2 linked regions of the Chelatococcus sp. YT9 genome follow. The protein of the gene in region 1 interacts with the protein of each later gene in a pairwise test. Links are inferred from orthologs where the notes say so. Each region holds a gene or a part of one and is shown on either strand. Other genes may lie near its edges. The genes, in order: rpe and eno.

Evidence for each region.
Region 2: the proteins of rpe (region 1) and eno interact in binary tests that used the Escherichia coli proteins (3 or more experiments, as listed by UniProt). The link is inferred for Chelatococcus sp. YT9 from one-to-one orthologs.

The regions. Positions count from the first base shown.
Region 1 is NZ_JAHBRW010000001.1:2,729,297-2,737,656, forward strand. The notes cover bases 1-2,749. They hold rpe (ribulose-phosphate 3-epimerase), read right to left. Parts: upstream 1,843-2,749; coding sequence 1,159-1,842; downstream 1-1,158. Other genes in these bases: purB (adenylosuccinate lyase), read right to left, coding at 1-997; KIO76_RS12425 (NAD(P)/FAD-dependent oxidoreductase), read left to right, coding at 2,020-2,749. In the rest of the region: more of KIO76_RS12425, read left to right, coding at 2,750-3,261; KIO76_RS12430 (P1 family peptidase), read right to left, coding at 3,517-4,521; KIO76_RS12435 (cytochrome c biogenesis CcdA family protein), read left to right, coding at 4,680-5,408; KIO76_RS12440 (hypothetical protein), read left to right, coding at 5,596-6,084; KIO76_RS12445 (hypothetical protein), read left to right, coding at 6,168-6,401; KIO76_RS12450 (branched-chain amino acid ABC transporter substrate-binding protein), read right to left, coding at 6,586-7,716; KIO76_RS12455 (DUF6867 family protein), read right to left, coding at 7,873-8,247; KIO76_RS12460 (ABC transporter ATP-binding protein), read right to left, coding at 8,249-8,360. UniProt on the Escherichia coli protein: Catalyzes the reversible epimerization of D-ribulose 5-phosphate to D-xylulose 5-phosphate.
Region 2 is NZ_JAHBRW010000001.1:4,102,843-4,111,377, forward strand. Bases 146-3,069 are described here. They hold eno (phosphopyruvate hydratase), read left to right. Parts: upstream 146-924; coding sequence 925-2,214; downstream 2,215-3,069. Other genes in these bases: queF (preQ(1) synthase), read right to left, coding at 262-726; KIO76_RS18965 (FtsB family cell division protein), read left to right, coding at 2,341-2,715; pdhA (pyruvate dehydrogenase (acetyl-transferring) E1 component subunit alpha), read left to right, coding at 2,910-3,069. Outside these bases: KIO76_RS18950 (thiamine phosphate synthase), read left to right, coding at 1-58; more of pdhA, read left to right, coding at 3,070-3,983; KIO76_RS18975 (pyruvate dehydrogenase complex E1 component subunit beta), read left to right, coding at 4,070-5,491; KIO76_RS18980 (pyruvate dehydrogenase complex dihydrolipoamide acetyltransferase), read left to right, coding at 5,655-7,085; lpdA (dihydrolipoyl dehydrogenase), read left to right, coding at 7,207-8,535. UniProt on the Escherichia coli protein: Catalyzes the reversible conversion of 2-phosphoglycerate (2-PG) into phosphoenolpyruvate (PEP). It is essential for the degradation of carbohydrates via glycolysis.

The sequences.
Region 1 (8,360 bases):
CGCCGGCAAGGCGCCCGAGGGCGAAGTCGAGCGTGACGGTGGCGTCTGGCCCGATCATGCGCTCGACGGAGGAATGCGATATGTCGCGTTCGTGCCAGAGGGCCACGTTTTCCATCGCCGGCAGCGCATAGCTGCGCACCATGCGCGCGAGGCCGGTGAGGTTTTCCGTCAGCACCGGGTTGCGCTTGTGCGGCATCGCGGACGAGCCCTTCTGGCCTTCCGAGAAAAACTCCTCAGCCTCATAGACTTCCGAGCGCTGGAGATGGCGGATCTCCGTCGCGAGCCGCTCGATCGACGAGGCGATCACCCCGAGCGTCGCGAAGAACATCGCGTGCCGATCCCGCGGGATGACCTGCGTGGAGACCGGCTCGACGGCGAGCCCCATCTTGTCGGCCACATAGGCCTCGATGCGCGGATCGATGTTGGCGAAGGTGCCGACGGCGCCGGAGATGGCGCAGGTCGCGACCTCCTCCCGCGCGGCCACGAGGCGGTCGCGGTTACGCTTGAACTCGGCATAGGCCTGCGCGAGCTTGAGGCCGAAGGTAACGGGCTCGGCGTGGATGCCGTGCGAGCGGCCGATGGTCGGCGTCATCTTGTATTCGAAGGCGCGCCGCTCCAGCGCGGCGAGCAGGGTGTCGATATCCTTGAGGAGGATGTCGCTGGCCTTGACGAGCTGCACGTTGAAGCAGGTGTCGAGCACGTCCGACGACGTCATGCCCTGGTGCACGAAGCGGGCTTCAGGCCCGACGATCTCGGCGAGATGGGTCAGGAAGGCGATGACGTCGTGCTTCACCTCGCGCTCGATGGCATCGATGCGCTCGACGTCGAACGTGGCGGCGGAGCCCTTCTCCCAGACCTTTTCGGCGGCCTCTTTCGGCACCACCCCGAGCTCGGCCAGCGCCGTCGTGGCATGAGCCTCGATCTCGAACCAGATGCGAAACTTCGTTTCGGGCGACCAGATGGCAACCATCTCGGGGCGAGAGTAGCGGGGGATCATCACCTATTCCTCGTTGAACGGGGGCTGCCTTGTCTTATCCGTGGCCGCCTCACCTATAATACTCGTCGGGCCTCGTCACCTCCCAGGGACTTGGCCTCATACGTCCTGGCCTCATAACGTGCTGGCTGACTAAAGTCGGGGGCCAGTAAAGTCTCCGGGCCTTACGCCCATTCGCCGCGAGCCGTCTCAGCCGCTTTGCGAATGGCATCGATATGGCCGGAATAATGCGCCGCGCCGTCCTTGAACACCGCCGAGCCGGCGACCAGCACGTCGGCGCCGGCCGCGGTGACAAGCGGCGCCGTCGCGGCCGTGATACCGCCGTCGACCTCGATGTGAATAGCCCGTCCGGCGACCATGTCGCGGATCGCGGCAACCTTTTCCACGGCCGACGGAATGAAGCTCTGCCCGCCGAACCCTGGATTGACGCTCATCACCAGCACGAGATCGACGAGATCGAGCACATGGGCGACGGCGGATGCCGGTGTGGCCGGATTGAGCGCGACGCCCGCCTTCTTGCCGAGGGCCCGGATCGTTTGCAGCGAGCGATGCAAATGCGGCCCGGCTTCGGCATGGACCGTGATGAGATCGGCGCCGGCCTGGGCGAAGGCCTCGAGATAGGGATCGACCGGGGCGATCATCAGATGCACATCGAGCGTCTTCGGTGTCACGGGGCGGATGGCCCGCACGACTTCAGGCCCGAAGCTGATATTCGGCACGAAATGACCATCCATCACATCCACATGGATCCAGTCCGCGCCCGCCCCGTCGATGGCACGGACCTCCTCGCCGAAGCGGGCGAAGTCGGCGGCGAGAATCGAGGGGGCGATGATGATGGGGCTACTCATGGGTGTGGTTGCCATTGCTGCCAAGATGACCGGTCAGGATGTGCGAGACCGGCAGGTAGCACGCCCGCCGCGGTGCGGCAAATCACAGGCGACGATAAAGCCTTATGAAGATGGTGTTGCACCGGCAGAAAAGCTATGCAAGCTCGTCGTTTCACAGCGCGGTGATCGAGGGATTCCATGCAATCTGACGTCGTGGTGCTCGGCGCGGGCATCGTTGGTATTTCCGTTGCTCTTCATCTTCAGAAGCGTGGGCGCTCCGTTGTTCTCCTCGATCGTCGCGGTCCGGCGCAGGAAACGTCCTATGGCAATGCCGGGCTGGTGCAGAGCGAGGGCGTTTACCCCTATGGCTTCCCGCATGATTTCGGCGCGTTGCTTCGCTACGGCCTCAACCGCACCATCGACGCACATTACCATCCTTCCGCGCTGCTCGATCTTGCGCCATTCCTGTGGAAATACTGGCACCATTCCCGTCCGGCGCGCCATGCGGAGATCGCCAGGAAATACGCCACCCTGATCGCCCACTGCGTGTCCGAGCACGACGCGTTGGCGCGCGAGGCGGACGCCACCCAGTTCTTCAAGCGAGACGGCTGGTTCAAGGTGTTTCGTACACCTCAGCAGCGCGACATTCGCCTCGCAGAGGCGGAGCGCTGGCATCGCGAATTCGGGCTTGGCTATCGGGCGCTCGACTTGCCGACGCTTGAGGCTGAGGAGCCGCATCTGGCGCCCGTCCTCATCGGTGGGCTGCACTGGACCGAGCCAACCACGATCAATGACCCGCACGGGCTGGCGGTTGCCTATTTCAAGCATTTCGAGGCGCTCGGCGGCCGCTATGTGCAAGGCAATGCCGCCACCCTCGAGAACGTCGGCCAGGGTTGGCGCCTCGTCACGCCACACGGGCCGCTCACGGCAGGAACGGCCGTCGTGGCGCTGGGACCGTGGGCGGACATGGTGACGAAGCCGCTCGGCTACCGCCTACCGCTCGCCGTGAAGCGCGGATATCACATGCATTACCGGCCCGCGGGCGACGCGAAGCTGAACCACCCGGTGCTCGACACCGAGCGTGGTTATTTCCTGGTGCCGATGGCACGCGGTGTCCGCCTGACCACGGGCGCGGAATTCGCCCGTCGCGACGGTATGAAAACGCCGGTGCAGTTGGCACGCGCCGAGCCCATCGCGCGGGAGTTCTTCCCGCTCGCTGAACGGCTGGACAACGAGCCCTGGATGGGCGCGCGGCCCTGCACGCCCGATATGATGCCCATCATCGGCAAGGCGCCCCGCCATCCCAATCTCTGGTTCTCCTTCGGCCATGCCCACCATGGCCTCACGCTTGGTCCGGTTACGGGACGGTTGATCGCCGAAATGGTCACCGGAGAGACGCCCTTCGTCGATCCGACACCCTTCCGGGTTGATCGGTTCTGAGAGGGCGGGAAAGACCTTCTCTTGCCGAGACGTTCTTCCCTCACCCTGTCCCTCTCCCACTCGGGAGAGGGGACGCTAGTGATCGGCCGTTGTGTGACGGTAATGGCTGGCTCACACCTCTCCCCGGCGGGAAGAGGCGGGCACGCCAAGTCGGGGTATTGCCGGCTTGGCGCTTTCCCGATGGTCAGCACGGCAACAGCCGTGTTGCCATGTGCCGGGTCAGGGTGCATCGCGCGCCGGCAGGTGAGCGCAGGCTCAGCCGCTCCGCCCGAACTTGTCGCGCCAAGCCGGCGGTGATTCCGGAAACGGCAGGGCGGTTGCCTCATAGACGCCGCGTGCGATGGCGCGCGCCAGGCAATCGGCGGCCGTCGCACCGATTTCGATGATGTCGTTGTAACGGTCGATCAAAGGCTTGCGACCGGTGGCCGCGGCGAAGACCGTGTCGCCGTCGAAAAGCGCGTGCGACAGCCGCAGCCCCTTGGCGAGGCCGGTCTGGGCCACCATGGCGAGGCGCTTGGCCATCGCCTTGTCGAGCACGGCGTCGGTCGCCACCATGGCGATGGTGGTCGCGGGCTGTGGGCCGCCCTTCCAGTGCATGGGCCGCATCTCCGGGCGGACATGGGCGGGCAGGCCGAGACCGCCGAACTCCGCGTCCACTTCATAGGCGCCGGCCCAGAAATGCGGGCCGCCGTCGATGACCGCAGATCCAATGGCATTGACGACGACCATCGCGCCGACGGTGAAGCCATTGTTCGTCACGGCGCTGGCCGAGCCGAGACCGCCCTTGAGATTAACCGTCGTGGCGCCATAGCCGCCGCCCGCCGTTCCCAACGCGAAGTCTTCGGTGGCTGCCTCGCAGGCAGCGTAGCCCAGCTCGCGATAGGGCGGATAGCGGCCCCAGTCCTTGTCGCCGCCGTTGAGCAGGTCGAAACAGATGGCCTGCGGGACGAGCGGCACGCGTACCGAGCCGACGAGAAAGCCGCGCTCGTGCTCGCGCAGCCAAGCCTGAACGCCGCCGGCCGCATCGAGACCGAAGCCGGATCCGCCAGACAAGACAATGGCATCGACCCCTTCGGCGACGGTGTCCGGTTCGAGGCAACCGGTGTCGCGGCTTGCAGGACCGCCGCCAACCGCAATCCAGGAGGCTGTGGTCGCCTCATCGAAAAGCGCGACGGTTACACCTGAAGCGAGCTTTTCATCATGGGAATTGCCGACTCGGATGCCCGCGACATCGGTGATGAGGTTGCGACCTGCGCCCATGCTTTTTCCCCCGGTACAAAGCGGACCTGATGGCCACACTGCCTGATATGCGGCGGTCATTTCAATAGCGGGCCGCATCCCGTGCCGTCGCTCACATTCGCGCAATGTGGCGCTATGTGCTCTTCCTCCGCCAGAGGGCGACCGCTAGAACAGCCGGCATGACGCACGTGTCCTTTTCCGCCGCAGCGCTGGCCGGACTGCTGAGCTTCCTCAGCCCCTGCGTGTTGCCGCTCGTTCCGCCGTATCTCACCTATCTGGCAGGCACGACGATTGACGAGCTCGGGACGCGGGCAGCGCCAAAGGTCAACCGGCGCGTGATCGCGACGGCACTCCTGTTCGTGCTTGGCTTTTCCACCGTCTTCGTGCTGCTGGGTGCCACCGCCTCGGCGCTAGGACAGATCTTTCGCCAATACGTGCATATCCTCGGCACGCTCGCTGGCGTCGCGATCATCATCATGGGCCTGCACTTCCTTGGCGTGTTCCGCCTGGCTTTTCTCTATCGCGAGGCGCGGGTCAGCGTGCGCAAGCCGGCAGGCCTTGGTGGCGCCTATGTCATGGGCCTCGCTTTCGCGCTGGGCTGGACGCCCTGTATCGGGCCGATCCTCGCGGCAATCCTGGCGGTTGCGGGTTCCGAGGACTCCGCGGGGCAGGGCGCGCTTCTCCTCGCGATCTATTCCGCTGGTCTCGGCATTCCCTTTCTCATCGCAGCCTTCGCCATGCCGCCGTTCATCGCCTTCCTGAAGCGCATGCGCACACGGCTCCAGCTCGTCGAAAAGGCGATGGGGGCGCTCCTCATCCTCACTGGCATCGCTTTTCTCACCGGCAGCATCACCAACATGTCCTTCTGGCTGTTGGAGACCTTTCCAGCGCTCGGGCAGCTCGGCTGAGCAGCCGCTCAAGCGGGATCCGCGTTACTGCGAGCGAATGGCCGCCGCTGGCCATGCTAATGTTGCCGGAGATGTACCCCTCTTTCGATACCCTGTAACAATGGCTCCGCGCCACGTTTGAGCTTTGCCCCGTGGGAGAGCCCGCGGTGGTCGAAAGGGCCTACGGCGCGGAAGATGGAGCGGGGCGATGAATAATGCGGCGGCGATCACCACGATAGCACGTGCTCTAGAGAACAAGCCGGACATTCGGGCGCTGTTTCTAGGAGGGAGCTACGGCGTAGGCCTCGAGGATGCCTACAGCGATCTCGACTTCATCTCCGTGACCGCCGCCGGCCCGACGGATGCATTCGCCAGCCTCTGGCGCGACGCCGTCGGCCAGACGGGGGAGATTGTTCTTTGGTGGGATCGGCAGGTCAAGCCGATGCTTATCAACGCCATCACGGCTGAATGGCTGCGCGTCGACGTGCAGATTGTGGTGCCCGAGCAGATGCAGCAGTTCTCGCAGGGCAGCATCAAGGTGCTTTTCGATCACGACCGCATCTATGACGCTTTGGCTCGAGTGCCCGACGTGAGTGCGCCGAACCAGCGACGCTTGAAATGGCAGTTTGAAGAATTCATCCGAATCCTTGGATTGCTGCCTCTCGCCATAGACGGCAGGAGTATATCAATTCAGTAACCGGCGTTTTCCACCTTCGCAATCTGCTCATTGATCTTCTTATCGAGGAGACAGGAGCCCCCAATAGGGGCGGTGCACTGCACTTGAACAGGTTGATCACCCGCGAACACCGGGATGTCCTCGAGGCCTTGCCCGCGCTTACGCCGCACCGCGAGGCGATTGTCCCGGCTTATCTCGCCTATGCGACCGCTTATCTCCCGAGAGCCCGGCGGTTCGCGCGAACCCTCGGCATCGAATGGCCCGAGCGATTTGAAGAGGCAATGTGGGCACGCCTCAAAAGGGAGCTGGCGATCGATCAACCCCATATCGCACCTTGAGGAGGCGTCGGGATGGCGCTGTTCGGAGCGCGCATCAGAAAATGAGATCGAAAAATTAATAAGTTTCGACAACTGAAGATTTGGATCGCAAGCGCGGAGCTCGCGAGGCAGGCCCACCAGCCGGATAGAAACAGCCCGCCACAGTGACCTGAGGCGGGCTGCTCAAAGCACGAAGCTCCGAAAATCAGTTAGTCAGCTCATTGCCGGCATAATTGATCTTGCCGTCGGCATCTTTCTTCCAGACATACATGACGTAGTCCGGACGGGTGATGTCGCCCTTCTTGTCGAAGGAGAGATCGCCGAGCACGGTCTTGAAGGTCTTGCCGGAGTGGATGACCTCCGCGACCTTCTTGGGATCGAGGGATTTTGCTTCCTCGGCCGCTTGCTTGACGATCTGCACGCCAGCATAAGTGTAAAGCGTGTAGGCCTCGGGATCGATGTTCTTTTTCTTGAACTCGGCCACCGCATCTTTCGCGGCAGCGTTCTTCCGCGGATCGGGCGCGAATGTCATCAGCGTGCCCTCAGCACCTGGGCCTGCAATCGAGACAAACTCACTCGACACGATGCCGTCGCCTGACATCAACGGCGCTTTGAGACCCTGGTCTCGCATCTGACGGATGATGAGACCGGCTTCGGTGTAGAGGCCACCGAAGTAGACGAGGTCGACATTCGCACTTTTCAGCTTGGAGGCGAGAGCTGAATAGTCCTTCTCGCCTGTATTGACGCCCTCATAGAGCACGGGCTTCACGCCCTTGGCTTCCATTGCCTTCTGGGTCTCATCGGCAAGGCCCTTGCCATAGGGCGTCTTGTCGTGAACGACCGCGACGTTCTTGCCCTTGAAATTCTGGGCGATGTAAGCGCCAGCCACGGCTCCCTGCTGATCATCACGGCCGCAGGTGCGGAAGATATTCCACATCTTGCGCTCGGTCAGCGTAGGATTCGTGGAGGCCGGCGAGATCGCCAGTATTCCCGCCTCGTTATAGACCTCGGAAGCCGGGATCGACACGCCGGAATTGAAATGTCCGATGACGAATTTCACGCCCTCGCCAGCGAATTTATTGGCGACCGAAACGCCCTGCTTGGGATCTGCGACATCGTCGCCGACGGAGAGGACGATCTTCTCGCCGAGAATGCCGCCGGCCTTGTTGATATCCTCGACAGCCTGTTCGGCACCATTCTTGAGCTGGGCACCGAAGGAGGCGCTGCCTCCCGTCATCGGGCCGGCCACGCCCATTTTCACATCGGCCAGCGCCATGCCGCTGAAGGCCAAGCCAAAACCCAGCGCCACGCTTGCCAATAGAAAATTCTTGTTCATACGGCAACTCCTCTGGATCTCCCCCGAAGCCCGGGGGGCTTCGCTGACGGGCTTTACGCCCATCCCTGACTATGACTGTCGCGCCTTTTCCGCGCGAAGTCATCCGGATTCCGACACTCCGTTCTTCACCTTTCGGCCAGTATTGCCCCCCGAATCTTAAGCGCTGCTATGGTTGCCGCTGTCCTGGCGGCGCTCCCGCCAGCTAAATGCGCTTGTTCGCTCATAAAGCCAGCGATATTGGGTCGTCATCTGCCTTGTACGCGTATAGCGGTAACCCGCTAAGCCGATGACGGATATAACGATAGTATCGACGATGTAGTAATGAATGGAAAGCAGCAGTCCATTAAATAAAGCGAAGTGAATAAACCGTACGCCGAGGCCAAGAACCATCAGGTAGGCTATACATTGCGCGACACTTCCCCACGTCCTCGCGACGGCGCGGCCCGTCATCCACGCAGCCCACCCCCCCATGATGCAGGTCACCAGCACGAAGAGCCAAAATGACGGTTCTTCATAGAGAATGCCCTGCATATCAGTGCCTCCCGCCTTCGAGATAGGCCGCGCGCACCTGAGGATCCGCAAGAAGATCCTTCCCCGTGCCCGACATGGTGATGGAGCCTGTTACCATCACATAGGCGCGGTGC
Region 2 (8,535 bases), 1.4 Mb from region 1 along the record:
GGACCCCGCGGCCCTGGTCAACGACCTCGTCAAGGCCTGGAACAGCACCGCGCCGTAGCGAGCCTTGCGGACCGACGTTGTCCCTCCGGCGCATCGTGCGTTCATAGATCCCTTTCGGGCTGCTATGCGGCCCGCCGGAGATGACACGGAGCCTGATGCGCCAAGGCGGTGTGTCATCCCCGGCGTCGCGTAGCGACGGGAAGGGGATTCATCCCGAGGGCCAACGTGCCACGATGCTTGGGGGAAGCTCCTGCCACGGGTCTATCCCCGCGCGCGGTAGGGCGGCACGCCCTGGTCGGGCAGGAACAAGCCATCGGGCGGGGCGCCGGTCTGCCAGAAGACGTCGATCGGGATGCCGCCGCGCGGGTACCAATAACCGCCGATCCGCAGCCACACGGGCTCAAGGAGCGCTGCGAGGCGCAGCCCGATCGAGACGGTGCAGTCCTCATGGAAGGCGCCATGGTTGCGGAAGGCGTGGAGATAGAGCTTCAGGGACTTTGATTCCACGAGCCACTCGCCCGGCACATAGTCGATCACGAGAATGCCAAAATCCGGCTGGCCGGTGACCGGGCAGAGAGACGTGAATTCCGGGCAGGTGAAGCGCGCGACATAGCGCGTGCCGGCCTGCGGATTGGGCACCCGATCGAGCTCCGCCTCATCGGGAGATGCGGGGAGGGCGGTGGGCTTGCCCAGTTGCAAGTTTGCAGGCTTGAGGTCGCTTGTCATCTCGGTGTCATCCTTTTACGCCGAGTTCTGTGGCTCACGCGGCCTCCCGGCGCAAGCCCGGACGCGGTCCGCGTATCCGCCCTTTGCCGTCCGGAGCAGTTGGCGTAAAAGCCGGACGGTGTTTTCCAAGGCTGCCGTCCGCGCCGCGGGCGGCCTGTTGTCAATTGTACAGCCCGCTTGTGGCTGGGAGGATGCTTCATGACATCGATCGTCGATATCGTCGCCCGTGAAATACTCGACAGTCGCGGCAATCCCACCGTCGAGGTCGATGTCGCGCTGGAAGATGGCTCCTTCGGCCGTGCGGCGGTCCCCTCGGGCGCCTCGACAGGTGCCCACGAGGCGGTCGAGCTGCGCGACGGCGATAAATCGCGTTATCTCGGCAAGGGCGTGCTGAAGGCTGTCGACGCCGTCAATACGGAAGTCTTCGAGGCGATCGGCGGCCTCGATGCGCAGGATCAGGTAAGGATCGACGAGGCTCTGATCGAACTCGACGGCACGCCGAACAAATCCCGAATCGGTGCCAATGCGATCCTCGGCGTGTCGCTGGCGGTTGCCAAGGCGGCCGCGCAGGCGAGTGGCTTGCCGCTCTACCGTTATGTCGGCGGCACCCAGGCGCGCGTCCTGCCCGTGCCGATGATGAATATCGTCAATGGCGGCGCCCATGCGGACAACCCCATCGACTTCCAGGAATTCATGGTGATGCCCGTTGGTGCGCCAAGCTTCTCCGAGGCGCTCCGCACCGGCGCCGAGATCTTCCACACGTTGAAGAAGGCCCTGAAAGACGCCGGCCATAACACGAATGTCGGCGACGAAGGCGGCTTCGCGCCGAACCTGCCGTCGGCGGAGGCGGCCCTTGATTTCGTCATGCAAGCCATCCGAACCGCCGGCTTCGAGCCTGGCCGCGATGTGGTTCTGGCGCTCGACTGCGCAGCGACCGAGTTCTTCAAGAACGGCTCTTACGTCTATGCCGGTGAAGGCAAGACCCGCTCGCCGGAGGAGCAGGTGGCCTATCTCGCCAAGCTCGTCGCCGACTATCCGATCGCCTCGATCGAGGACGGCATGTCCGAGGACGACTGGGAGGGGTGGAAGGCGCTCACTGACGCCGTCGGCACCAAGACGCAGCTCGTCGGCGACGACCTCTTCGTCACCAACGTCACGCGTCTTCAGGAAGGCATCAACCGGGGCGTCGGCAACGCCATCCTCGTGAAGGTGAACCAGATCGGCTCGCTCACCGAGACGCTTGCTGCCGTCGACCTCGCCCAGCGCAGCGCCTATCGGGCCGTGATGTCGCACCGCTCGGGTGAAACCGAGGATTCGACGATCGCCGACCTCGCGGTCGCGACGAATTGCGGGCAGATCAAGACCGGCTCGCTGGCCCGTTCGGACCGTACGGCAAAGTACAACCAGCTCCTGCGCATCGAGCAGGAACTCGATACTGAAGCCCGTTACGCGGGCCGTGCGGCGCTCGCCGCGCTGGCGCGCGGCTGATCCCACCGCGACAGCTTCGGAACCCAGACAATGGCCGGGTAACTCCCGGCCATTTTTTTCACGCATGACAGGTGACAACCCCGGCGTTCTAACCGCTTTTTAACCACGAGCGAGCATCATCACCGTATGGTAGTTCGCAAACGTCGCCGTGCTGTCCTCATTCCCCTCGCGCTCTATGCGATATCGAGCGCTATCGTGGGATATTTCGTCTTCCACGCGCACCACGGCGCGCGTGGCCTTGAAGCCAAACGTGAGCTGAAGCGCGAGAAGTTCGAGTTGACGGAGGAGCTCACAGCCCTGAAGGCAGAGAGAGCCTCCTGGGAGAAGCGCGCCTCGATGCTGCGATCCGACACGATCGACTATGACGTGCTCGACGGCCAGGTCCGCCAGACGCTCGGATTTGTGCATAAAAACGAAGTCGTTATACTACTTAATGCTGAGGCAGAAGGGGGCTCGAAATCCTTCGCGTCGCCTGTCACGCGTGGGTCGTCACCCCCTTAACCGAAAATCGGTTAAGCTAAAAAAGACGCGCGTTTTCAGGCTGTTAGTTGCAGTTGTATCTAATATTTATACGGTTTGGGGCTCGCCAATAGCGCGGGGGTACGTTACATATTCTCCCAAGAACTCGCTTCGGGAGGATGCTGATGTCCCTAGCTGCTCGAAAATCTTCGCGCTCGGACGCCAAGATTGACTCCGTGACCTCAGACGCCGCCGGAACTCGCCGCGGCAGCCGCGCCACCAAGGCGCCGGCCAAGAAGACAGCCACCACAGCGCGCAATTCCGCCAGGGCAGGCTCCACATCTCCAGCTGATTTCACCAAGGACCAGGACCTCGCTGCTTTCCGCGAGATGCTCCTTATCCGCCGCTTCGAGGAAAAGGCCGGCCAGATGTACGGCATGGGCCTGATCGGCGGCTTCTGTCACCTCTACATCGGCCAGGAAGCCGTCGTGGTCGGCATGCAGGCCGCCTCGAAGGAAGGCGACCAGGTCATCACCGGCTATCGTGACCACGGCCACATGTTGGCCGCTGGCATGGATGCCAAGGGCGTCATGGCCGAGCTCACCGGCCGCCGCGGAGGCTACTCCAAGGGCAAAGGTGGCTCGATGCACATGTTCTCCAAGGAGAAGAACTTCTACGGTGGCCATGGCATCGTCGGCGCGCAGGTGTCGCTCGGCACCGGGCTCGCCTTCGCCAATCGCTACCGGAACGAAAAGCGCGTTAGCCTGACCTACTTCGGTGATGGTGCCGCCAACCAGGGGCAGGTCTACGAGAGCTTCAACATGGCGGAGCTGTGGAAGCTCCCCGTTGTCTATGTCATCGAGAACAATCGCTATGCGATGGGCACCTCGGTGGCGCGCTCCTCAGCTCAGACGGATTTCTCGAAGCGAGGCTCCTCGTTCAATATCCCCGGCGAGCAGGTGGACGGCATGGATGTGCGCGCGGTCAAGGCGGCCGGCGAGCGCGCCATGGAATGGGCTCGCGCCGGCAACGGCCCCTATATCCTCGAGATGCAGACCTACCGCTATCGCGGCCACTCCATGTCCGACCCGGCAAAGTACCGGTCCAAGGACGAAGTGCAGCGGATGCGCGAGGAGCATGATCCGATCGAGCAGGTACGCCGCAGGCTCCTGAACGATTGGAAAGTCCCGGAAGACGAATTGAAGGCAGTCGACGCGCAGGTGCGCGAGATCGTCAACGAGGCAGCAGACTTCGCGACCCACGACCCGGAACCCGATCCGTCCGAGCTCTGGACAGATGTCCTGAAGTAGTCCGTCGGGGATCAAGTCCGTCCCGGCGCATCCGCGTCGGCCGGCCGCCTCGAAGCGCCCTCAGACCGTTCGCGAAAGTCCAGACCATGCCCATCGACGTATTGATGCCCGCCCTTTCCCCGACCATGGAAAGCGGCAAACTGTCTAAATGGCTTAAAAAAGAAGGCGATAGCGTCCGCTCCGGCGACGTGCTCGCAGAGATCGAGACGGACAAGGCCACCATGGAGGTGGAAGCCGTCGACGAGGGTACGCTCGCCAAGATCCTCATCCCCGAGGGAAGCGAGGATGTGGCCGTCAACACGCCGATCGCCCTTATTGCCGGCGAGGGTGAGGATGTCTCTGCCGCGTCCGCGGCGAAGCCCGCCGATGCGCCAAGGCCGTCACCGGACGAATCGACCAGCGAAGCCGCGGCGCGCGAGATGAAGGCGCCCGAGGCGCCCAAGCCTGCCTCGCCTGCGCCCTCGGCCGTGTCCGTGCCGCCGCAGCCAAAGGCTCAGCCCGATCCGGAAGTGCCCGAGGGCACCGAATTCGTCCAGATGACCGTTCGCGAGGCTTTGCGCGACGCGATGGCAGAAGAGATGCGCCGCGACGAGGCGGTCTTCGTGATGGGCGAGGAAGTCGCGGAATACCAGGGCGCCTACAAGGTGACCCAGGGTCTCCTGCAGGAGTTTACCGCCCGGCGCGTCGTCGACACGCCGATCACCGAACATGGCTTCGCCGGTCTCGGTGTTGGCGCAGCCTTCACAGGCCTCAAGCCCATCGTCGAGTTCATGACCTTCAACTTCGCCATGCAGGCGATCGATCAGATCATCAACTCGGCCGCGAAGACGCTCTATATGTCCGGGGGCCAGCTCGGCTGTCCGATCGTCTTCCGCGGCCCGAACGGCGCGGCCGCCCGTGTTGCCGCCCAGCACAGCCAGGACTACGCCTCCTGGTACAGCCATATTCCCGGCCTGACGGTGATCGCGCCCTATAGCGCCGCCGACGCCAAGGGCCTCCTCAAGGCGGCTATCCGGAACCCCAATCCGGTGATCTTCCTCGAGAACGAAATCCTCTACGGCCATTCCTTCCCGGTGCCGAAGCTCGACGACTACGTCCTGCCGATCGGCAAGGCGCGTATCGTGCGCGAAGGCGCCGACGTCACCATCGTGTCCTGGTCGATCGGAATGACCTACGCCTTGAAGGCTGCCGAGGAACTGGCGGGCGAAGGCATCAATGCCGAAGTGATCGACCTCAGGACGATCCGGCCGATGGATACCGAGACCATTGTCACTTCCGTGAAGAAGACCGGCCGTCTGGTCACCGTCGAGGAAGGTTGGCAGCAATCGGGCGTCGGCGCTGAGATCGCGGCGCGCGTCATGACGGAAGCCTTCGACTATCTCGACGCTCCGGTCGCGCGCGTGTCGGCCAAAGACGTGCCGATGCCCTATGCCGCCAATCTCGAGAAGCTTGCGCTGCCGTCGGTCGCCGAGGTTATCGAGGCGGTCAAGGCTGTCACCTACCGGTGAGCCGCCGTGGCAGGCGATGCCTCCCGTTTCATCCACCCCGGTTCCACCCGGGGTGGGAAGCCTGCAGGGCGCCTGACAATGCTCGCGCTACTCCACCCTCTTGAGGCCGCGCTGGGTGCATGACCGCTGACATGCCGGCCTACTGGTTTTTGAGGAAACGACCATGCCCGCCAATATCCTGATGCCAGCATTGTCGCCCACGATGGAGAAGGGCAACCTCGCCAAGTGGCTGAAGAAGGAAGGCGACAAGGTCTCGTCCGGTGATGTGCTCGCCGAGATCGAGACCGATAAAGCGACCATGGAGGTCGAGGCGGTCGACGAGGGCATCCTCGCCAAGATCGTCGTGCCTGAAGGCACAGCCGACGTGCCTGTGAACGAGCTCATCGCGGTCATCGCCAGTGACGGCGAGGACCCTAAGGAAGTCGCCGCCGGCGCCGGCAAGGGTGGAGCAGCCGCTGCGCCCGCGAAGAGCGAGGCCCCACAGACTGAACAGCCGGCCAAGGCGCCGGCAGCTGCCGAGGCCAAGCCTGCGGAAGCCAGACCTGCGGAAGCCAAGTCTGCCGAAGCCAAGTCTGCCGAAGCCAAGTCTGATGCTGCAGTGACCTCCGCGCCGCAACCGGTCGCGAAGCCGGCGGGCGAGGGGGGGCGGGTATTCGCCTCCCCACTCGCCAAGCGTCTTGCCCGGGACGGCGGCATCGACATTGCGGCTATCGCCGGCTCGGGCCCGCATGGCCGTGTCGTCGAGCGCGACGTGAAGGCCGCCCTTGCCGGGGGTGCGGCCAAGCCGGCGCCGGCGGCCGCTGCGCCCGCAGCTCAGGCACCGAAGACGGCCGCCACGCCGCTCGCGGCCGGCATGGCCGACGAGCAGGTCAAGAAGCTGTTCGAACCCGGCAGCTTCGAGGAGATCCCGCACGATTCGATGCGCAAGACCATCGCGCGCCGGCTGACCGAGTCCAAGCAGACGATCCCGCATTTCTACCTGTCGGTCGATTGCGAGCTCGATGCGCTGCTCGCCTTGCGGGAGCAGATCAACGCCGCAGCGCCGAAGGACGGCGAGGGCAAGCCTGCTTACAAGGTCTCGGTCAACGACTTCGTCATCAAGGCCCTTGCCGTGTCGCTCATACGCGTCCCGGACGCCAATGTCTCTTGGACGGACAGCGCCATGCTGCGCCACAAGCATGCGGATGTCGGTGTGGCCGTCGCGATTCCGGGCGGCCTCATCACGCCGGTGGTGCGCAAGGCGGAAACGAAGACGCTGTCCACCATCTCCAACGAGATGAAGGATTATGCGGCGCGCGCCCGCACCCGCAAGCTGAAGCCCGAGGAATACCAGGGCGGCTCCACGGCCGTGTCCAACCTCGGCATGTTTGGCATCAAGGACTTCTCCGCGGTCATCAATCCGCCCCACGCGACGATCCTCGCGGTGGGCGCCGGTGAGAAGCGCGTCGTGGTGAAGAACAATGCGCCAGCCATCGCCACGGTGATGACCGTGACCCTGTCGACCGATCACCGCGCCGTCGATGGTGCGCTGGGGGCGGAACTCATCTCCGCCTTCAAGCAGCTCATCGAGAACCCGATGGGAATGCTGGTGTAACGCCGCGTTACGCCGTCATGGCCGGGCGTGGGCCCGGCCATCGCGAGACTTTGTGGCACAGCCTTTTCGATCGCGATGACCGGCGGCGACAGCCCGGTCATCACAGAGAGAGTGAGCGTCAATGGCCGATCAATACGACATCATCGTCATCGGTGGCGGTCCCGGCGGTTATGTAGCCGCGATCCGTGCTGCGCAGCTGGGCTTCAAGACGGCCGTCGTGGAGCGCGAGCATCTCGGCGGGATCTGCCTGAACTGGGGCTGCATTCCCACCAAGGCGCTGCTGCGCTCCGCGGAAATCTATCACTACGCCACCCACGCCAAGGACTACGGGCTGGTCCTCGAGGGCACGATCCGTCCCGATCCAGCCGCCGTCGTGAAGCGTTCGCGCGGGGTCTCGACCCAACTGAACAATGGCGTCGCGTTCCTTATGAAGAAGAACAAGATCGACGTCATCTGGGGACAGGCGACGATCGCCAAGCCCGGCGAGATCGTCGTGAAGGACGCGGCCAAGCCGCGCGACGGCACGGCCGCGGCGCCGAAGAGCACCAAGGGCGCCGGCACCTATGCAGCCAAGCATATCATCGTGGCGACGGGTGCCCGCCCGCGCGTGCTGCCCGGCCTTGAGCCCGACGGCAAGCTGGTCTGGACGTATTTCGAGGCCATGGTCCCCGAGACTATGCCGAAGTCCTTGCTGGTCGTCGGTTCAGGCGCGATCGGCATCGAGTTCGCTTCCTTCTACCGCACGCTGGGCGCTGAGGTGACGGTCGTCGAGGTGCTGCCGCAGATCCTGCCGGTCGAAGATGCCGAGATCGCCGCGCTGGCGCGCAAGCGCTTCGAGAAGCAGGGCATCAAGGTAATGACCGGCGCCAAAGTCACCAAGCTCGACAAGAAGGCGGACAGCGTGACCGCCACGATCGACGACGGCAAGGGCGGCACCCAGAGCCTCACCGTCGACCGGGTCATCTCGGCGGTGGGCGTCGTCGGCAATATCGAGAACCTCGGGCTTGAGGCGCTCGGCGTGACCATCGACCGCGGCACGATCAAGACCGACGGTCTCGGCAAGACCTCCGTCGCCGGCATCTATGCGATCGGCGACGTGGCCGGTCCGCCCATGCTGGCGCACAAGGCCGAGCACGAGGGCGTCATCTGCGTCGAAGCCATCAAGGGCCTGCACCCGCACGCCATGGACAAGCTGATGATCCCCGGCTGCACCTACTGCCACCCGCAGATCGCCTCCGTCGGTTTGACGGAAGCCAAGGCCAAGGAGGCGGGCTACGACATCCGCGTCGGCCGTTTCCCCTTCGTCGGCAACGGCAAGGCGATCGCGCTCGGCGAGCCGGACGGCCTGGTGAAGACGATCTTCGACAAGAAGACCGGCAAGCTCCTCGGCGCTCACATGATCGGCGCCGAAGTGACGGAACTCATCCAGGGCTTCGTGATTGCCATGAAC